2 linked regions of the Chelatococcus sp. HY11 genome follow. The protein of the gene in region 2 interacts with the protein of the main gene of each other region in a pairwise test. Links are inferred from orthologs where the notes say so. Each region holds a gene or a part of one and is shown on either strand. Other genes may lie near its edges.

The links.
Region 1: the proteins of KIO74_RS04930 (region 2) and KIO74_RS08810 interact in binary tests that used the Escherichia coli proteins (3 or more experiments, as listed by UniProt). The link is inferred for Chelatococcus sp. HY11 from one-to-one orthologs.

What each region holds. Positions count from the first base shown.
Region 1 is NZ_JAHBRX010000001.1:1,894,697-1,898,028, forward strand. The notes cover bases 194-3,120. They hold KIO74_RS08810 (SufE family protein), read left to right. Parts: upstream 194-1,401; coding sequence 1,402-1,839; downstream 1,840-3,120. Other genes in these bases: KIO74_RS08800 (PAS domain-containing sensor histidine kinase), read right to left, coding at 194-590; KIO74_RS08805 (hypothetical protein), read left to right, coding at 843-1,160; KIO74_RS08815 (DUF6456 domain-containing protein), read right to left, coding at 1,883-2,728. Outside these bases: more of KIO74_RS08800, read right to left, coding at 1-193; KIO74_RS08820 (Ros/MucR family transcriptional regulator), read right to left, coding at 3,154-3,332. UniProt on the Escherichia coli protein: Participates in cysteine desulfuration mediated by SufS. Cysteine desulfuration mobilizes sulfur from L-cysteine to yield L-alanine and constitutes an essential step in sulfur metabolism for biosynthesis of a variety of sulfur-containing biomolecules.
Region 2 is NZ_JAHBRX010000001.1:1,035,363-1,038,608, reverse strand. The notes cover bases 326-3,166. They hold KIO74_RS04930 (cysteine desulfurase), read right to left. Parts: upstream 2,450-3,166; coding sequence 1,202-2,449; downstream 326-1,201. Other genes in these bases: sufD (Fe-S cluster assembly protein SufD), read right to left, coding at 2,564-3,166; KIO74_RS04935 (SUF system Fe-S cluster assembly protein), read right to left, coding at 678-1,046; KIO74_RS04940 (VOC family protein), read right to left, coding at 326-675. Outside these bases: KIO74_RS04945 (HesB/IscA family protein), read right to left, coding at 1-140; more of KIO74_RS04940, read right to left, coding at 238-325; more of sufD, read right to left, coding at 3,167-3,246. UniProt on the Escherichia coli protein: Cysteine desulfurases mobilize the sulfur from L-cysteine to yield L-alanine, an essential step in sulfur metabolism for biosynthesis of a variety of sulfur-containing biomolecules.

The DNA.
Region 1 (3,332 bases), 860 kb from region 2 along the record:
TCACGCGCGTCATGCTGGGCGATGACCGCGCGGTCCTTCGCCTCGCGGCGACATGCCGCGAGCGCCTGCGTCGCCACATAGCCGATCGCCGCCGACGCGCAGAGAGGCATCATGAGACCGGGCTGCACGCCACCCGCCTGGACGAGACCCAGCGCCTGCAGGAGCGCGACGGTGAACGCGGCCGCGACACCCATGAAGCTCGACGCGAGCACCAGGCGCGTCGATCCCGACAGCAGCGCCTCCACCGGCAGGGCCACAAGGCAGATCAGCGCGGGCGAAGTTGTCCCGCCGGAAGCCGTGGCGAGCACCAGGACGAGCAAAGCAAAAGACGCCGACGACAGACCATAGGCCACGTCGAGCCGGCCGGTCTGCGACAGCAGCACGACAGCGCCGATCGGGGCGGCGAGGAGAATGAGCACAAGGAGCTGCGCGAGCGAGGGGACGCCAAAAACCGCGAGATAGAGCGGCAGTGCCGTCAGGGCAACGAAGGCGACAATCAAACGCGTGACGATGAAATGCTCGTGGCGCGCGCGCTCGTCTTCATCCTCCCCAACCGAGGGATGGATCAAGCCGGCCAAACGTTGACGCATCGACAATCCAGGCATCAAAGCGGTCACGGTCGTTACACGCTCGATAGGCGCGCCCCTTTCCATTGAGCGCTCACAATGGCAGTAGCGGCTTAAACGAACGCTAAGAAACGCTTTGCATCTTACCCGGACAGTGCGGCGACGCGCTGAACTTCGCCAAAGGCATGGTTTGCCGCGCCGGGCAGGAGGTTCAGCAAGAAGCCGGCTCGAGACTGGCCATTCTGTCGCCGGGAGACATGACGTGAGCGATGTTCCATGAGTTTGCTATGGCGCTGCGCCATCTGCATCGCGGCCATCTACTGGTTCTCGCCCGTTCACGACCGGGTCGATGAGCCGCGTCACGCCAGCCCCGCCGTCACCCGATCCGGCCCGGTGGTCACCGGCAGTGTCGGCAAGGCGGGGCAAGGCGCATCCCAGTCTCAATCCGGCACCAATAATGGCCACGACCTCATCACCGCCGCCGAGCAGGCCGCGCGTCTCTTGAATTCGCTGGACGCGGCAACGCGCCGTCGCCTGATCGAGGCATTGATCTCTACACAGGACGGCGGTGAAGCCGGGACACGGCCGAAGTAACCCGCACGCTTTCACGCCCTGCCAGTTCCTATGCCTTTTCCACTGCGTTGGCCGAAAGGCTTTTTTGTTCGGAGCCGCACGCGGGCGGGGATAGACCGCCGTTATGGCGGACGCTGGCGAAAATGCTCTGGCCCTTTTGGTATTAAGGGCCCATATGACCTTTGAACCTTTTGACGGATCGGGCCGGACCATCGGCCCCCGGCAAGAGACCGAAGCAAGGGCCTGAACCAAGGATCGTTTCATGCAGCCGCCGCTCGACGAGATACTCGACAATTTCGAGTTCCTCGACGATTGGGATGATCGCTACCGCTATCTCATCGAGCTCGGGCGGATGCTGGAGCCGCTGCCGGATTCCGCACGCTCCGAGGCCAACAAGGTTCGCGGCTGCGCCAGCCAAGTCTGGCTGGAAACGATGATCGCGCGCAACGCGGATGACGAGCCGGTGGTGAGCTTCCGTGGCGACAGTGACGCGCACATCGTGCGTGGGCTGGTCGCGCTGACCTTTGCCATCTTCTCGGGCCACACCGCCCGCGAGATCGTTGAAACGGACGCGCTCGCGCTCTTCACTAAACTCGGGCTTGGCGACCACCTGACCCCGCAGCGCTCCAACGGGCTGCGCTCGATGGTGGAGCGGATCAAGACCGACGCGCGGGCCGCACTCGCCGAAGCAACGACCTGAAGGCTTCCGCGGACGGCTGCAAGGATGGCCCGATACAGGCTTTTCAGGCTTCCATGCGGTCGATCGGCGCATGCCACCAACGAATGCCGCTGGCCTCAGCCTTCCCCTCTGCTTCAGCCGACAGCCCATAGGCCTCCGCCAAGCGCCGCAAGGCGAGTTGTAGAATGACCTTGCCCGAGCGCGGGGGCCAGCCACGCTCACGCTCGATCGTTTCAAGACCTTTCAGAAAGCCGCAGACGTCCATGAGGAGGCCGGCGAAATCCGAGCCGACGGCCTGAAGCGCGCGCCGGGCACGCTGCCGCGCCGCGATCATCGCATCGGTGGCCGCGGCCGGACCTTGCCCTCCCTGCCCCGCCGGTCCCGCCGTCCAGCGCATCGTGACCTTGGGCAGGAGCTGGGCAAAGGTCAGATCCGCGCGCAACCGCTCGCCTGCCTCGAAACAAACGGCATCGACAAACGGGCGACCGTTGCGGTCGCGGCGAGCTCTGAGCCAGGCAAGCGGACTTTCCCCTTCATCGACGCGCACCTTGCGCCGCACGCCCTCGACCTCCAGGGACTTTTCGGCGGTGTTGATATGCTGGCTGAGAAAGCGTTCCTCTGGCTCCGCGTCGCGTCTGCGCACATGCGCAACGCCGGCCGACGTTATCGCCAATGTCCGCCGTGGGCCTGTTCCCTCCCATATCGCGAGATCATGCGCGACAAGCATGCCCGCCGCGGCGATCGGCAACCGTCCCGCGCCGAGTGTCACGCCCCTGCGCTCCACAAAGAGATTGATGTCATCGGGCATTTCCGCAAGCTGGCGCGCGCTGGCTCCCCGTGCCGCGAGATGAGTAAGCAGACGCACCGCCGCCGCGGAGAGCTGTCCGGTCCCATTTGCTCGATCATTCATTCGCATCGTGCACCTTGGCAATGTTCATGATATGTTCCATATCTCGCGTCACCCAAGCTAGCCGCGCGGCCACACTTCGTGAGACGGATCCATGTAGTATATTATGAATATATTCCTATTTTAAAAATTGCAACAAAAAAGCGCCGACCGGCTGGCCGACGCTTGGAGTAGCGCTCAATTCGCCTATCCCATGCGAACAAAACTGAGTGGGTCAGGCGACGGCCGCCTTGGCATTTCTCCACGACAGATAGGCGTCACCCGCCGCAGGCGGCCCCGTCAAGGCTGGTCCCATCAGACCTTACCGGATCTGGCTGGAGCGGTTGATGCTCGCATGGAACCGGAACCGTCGCCCTTTTTCTGTGGATGAGCTTCGCCTCGATCCGGAGGCCACATGCAACGTCCAGCTCAATGCGCCATCAGCGGCCTCAACCGCGACCGCCGCGCCGCTTCCGTCGTTGCTGCCCCAGCCCCATATCCTTGGCAAGCTGCGATCGCGCCTTGGCATAGTTCGGGGCGACCATGGGATAATCCGATGGCAGGCCCCATTTCTCTCGATATTGCTCAGGTGTAATATCGTATTGCGTGCGCAGATGCCGCTTCAGAG
Region 2 (3,246 bases):
ATGCCGGCACAGCCACCCTTCTTGACGCCGATACGAAGGGCGACAGCTGGTGGATTGGCCTTGGCCATCAAATGCTTCACGCGCGTGGCAGCAGCGTCTGTCAAGCTCATGACGGTCAGCTTCGGGCGAGGTGCACCCATCGCATCATTACTCCTCACGCAGGGTTCAAGGCCCTGGGATTCTCTCTGTCAGGGATAAAGATAGGCATTCTGTCCGGCGAGGTCGAGGGGGCGCGTATCAATAGCTCGCCCAGATGCCGGGTGTCGCGAGTTCCAGGAGATGGCCGTCAGGATCGCGCAGGTAAATGCTATGGCCGCCCTTGGGCCATTCGGTCCGCCCCTCGATCGGGATACCGGCGGCGGCCAGGCGCTCCTCCCATATCTGCATATCGGCCGTGGTGACGGCGAAGGCGATGTGGAGCGGCCCATGGCCATCGTGGGGAGGAATGGTCCCGCCGGGCAAGGTCACGGTATCGAGCGTCGATCCGCGCTTGAACAGCAGCAGCACATTCGCGCCTCCCACATCGAAGGCGCAGAAACGCGTATCGCTGGTCAAGGCCTCGAGACCGAGCACGTCCCCGTAAAAGCACGCCGCGCGGTCGAGGTCATCGACATAAAGCGCGGTCTCCAGAATGCGACCGAGCCTCGGCTTGTATGACTTCGGCTTGTCTGGCATCGCTACCACATGTCGAGCGCGACGCGTGCCTCATCCGACATTCGGCTCTGATCCCATGGCGGATCAAAGACCATGTTGACGGTGACACCCTGGATACCACCGACGGCCAGAACGGCATTCTCGACCCAGCCGGGCATTTCGCCGGCCACCGGGCAGCCAGGCGCTGTCAGGGTCATGTCAATCGTGATGTGCCTGTCGTCGGCGATATCAACCCTGTAGATCAGGCCAAGCTCATAGATATCGGCGGGAATTTCCGGATCATAGACGGTCTTGAGCGCGGCGACGATCTCGTCACCCAGGCGCTCGACCTCTTCCTCCGGCAAGGCCGACGGCGCGGCGACCGCCGGCGCATTGGGCTTTTCTTCCTCAATCGGCGACGCGGGCGACTGGGTCAACGGTCCATCCTCTACAGGCAACGGTCATTGTGAATCGACGAAGATTATCGTTTCACAATCCCGATGTAGGCGCTTAGGCGCGCCTGTTCAATCGGATAACGAATGCGCGGAGTGCCCCGCGCATCTCCCCGCTAGTCGAGGAACAGATGCTCGGCCTTGTTGAGCGCCTCAACGAAGGCGTCGATCTCCGCGATGGTATTGTAGAGGCCGAACGAGGCCCTGCAGGTCGATGTGGTGCCGAAACGGGCGAGAAGCGGCTGGGCGCAATGGGTGCCCGCGCGGACCGCTATCCCCGACCGGTCGATGATCGTGGCGACGTCATGGGCATGGGCGCCCTTCATCTCGAAGGATACGATCGCGCCCTTGGACTGCGCCTTGCCGATGATTCGGATCGAGTTCAGGCCGGCGAGCTTTTTATGGGCGTAGTCTCGCAGCTGGTCTTCGTGATTGAGAATGGCGCCGCGTCCGATCGACTCGATATAGCGCACGGCGGCGCCGAGGCCGATCGCCTCAACGATAGGCGGTGTGCCGGCCTCGAACCGATGCGGCGGAGAGTTATAGGTGACGCGATCGAGGGTCACTTCCTCGATCATTTCACCGCCACCGTTGAAAGGTGGCAGCTTCTCCAGCCATTCACGCTTACCGTAAAGCACGCCGATCCCGGTCGGGCCATAAACCTTGTGACCGGTAAAGACGTAGAAATCCGCGTCGAGCTCGCGCACGTCGACCGGCAGGTGAACCGCACCCTGGCTTCCATCCACCATCACCGGAATGCCACGCGCATGGGCTAGCCGCACGATCTCCTTGATCGGCATCACCGTGCCCAGCACGTTCGACATATGGGTTATGGCGACGATTTTGGTGCGCGGAGTCAGCAGCTTTTCGAATTCATCGATCAGGAAATTGCCATCGTCGTCGACCGGAGCCCATTTGAGCACGGCGCCGTTACGTTCCCGCCAGAAATGCCACGGCACGATGTTCGAATGGTGCTCGGCGATCGACAGGACGATCTCGTCGCCAGCGCCGATATTGGCAAGGCGCCCGAAGCTCGCGGCGACGAGATTGATCGATTCCGTCGCCGAGCGCGTGAAGATGATCTCGTCGGTGCTTTCCGCGTTAACGAAGGCGCGGACGGCCTCACGCGCATCCTCGAAAGCCTCCGTCGCAGCGTTGGCGAGATAGTGCAGGCCACGGTGCACATTCGCGTAGCCGCCTTCCATGCAGCTGACCATCGTATCGATCACCGCACGCGGCTTCTGTGCCGACGCGGCGCTGTCGAGATAGATCAGCGGCCTGCCATGGACCTCGGTCGCGAGGATGGGAAAATCGCGACGGATCGCCGCGACATCGTAGGTATTGTTGGCAACGGCGATATTCATGGCCTTCGCCTCATCTTCCTTGCTCAGGCGGCTCGCCGTGCGGAGTGGCACAACACTGTCCCACTCCGCAGCCCATTCCGGGTCACCGGAAGGGCGGCCGCGTACCAGCCGGAACTATCCGGCGCGTCCGGCAAGCCAGCTTGCCGCCAGGTCCGTCAGCTCTTCCCGTACGTCGTCCAGGGCGATGGGCTCCAGCGCCTCACCCAGGAAAGCCTGCACGAGAAGGGCTTCCGCTTCTGGCCGTGGCAAGCCACGTGCCATGAGATAGAAAAGCAGCTCGTCGTCGAGCTGCCCGCATGTCGCGCCGTGGGCGCAAACCACGTCGTCAGCGAAAATTTCCAACTCTGGCTTGTTATTCATTGCAGCGCCTTCGGAGAGAAGGAGCGCCGCGGACATCATCTGGCCATCCGTCTTCTGCGCATGTTGCCGAACGATGATCTTGCCCTGGAAGACACCGGTGGCCTCGCCATCGACTACCGTCTTGAAGAGCTCCCGGCTCTGGCAGCCGGGCACTATATGATCCACTACCAGCGTCGTATCGGCAAGGCTCTTGCCCGCAAGCATTGTCGCACCACCGATCGTGGCCACGCTGTCCCTGCCGGCGAAGGCCAGAAACACCTGGTGCCGCGAGACATGCGCACCGGCCACGACCCCGGTCGACGTGAACTTCGCCTCGGCGCCGAGGGTCACCATCAGGGTCGACAGCGCGAGCGCGCAATCACCTTCGGCATTTAACCGGATATGCGTGATGTCGACCGAGGAACCGGCGACCATCTCGACCACGCTATTGCTATGAT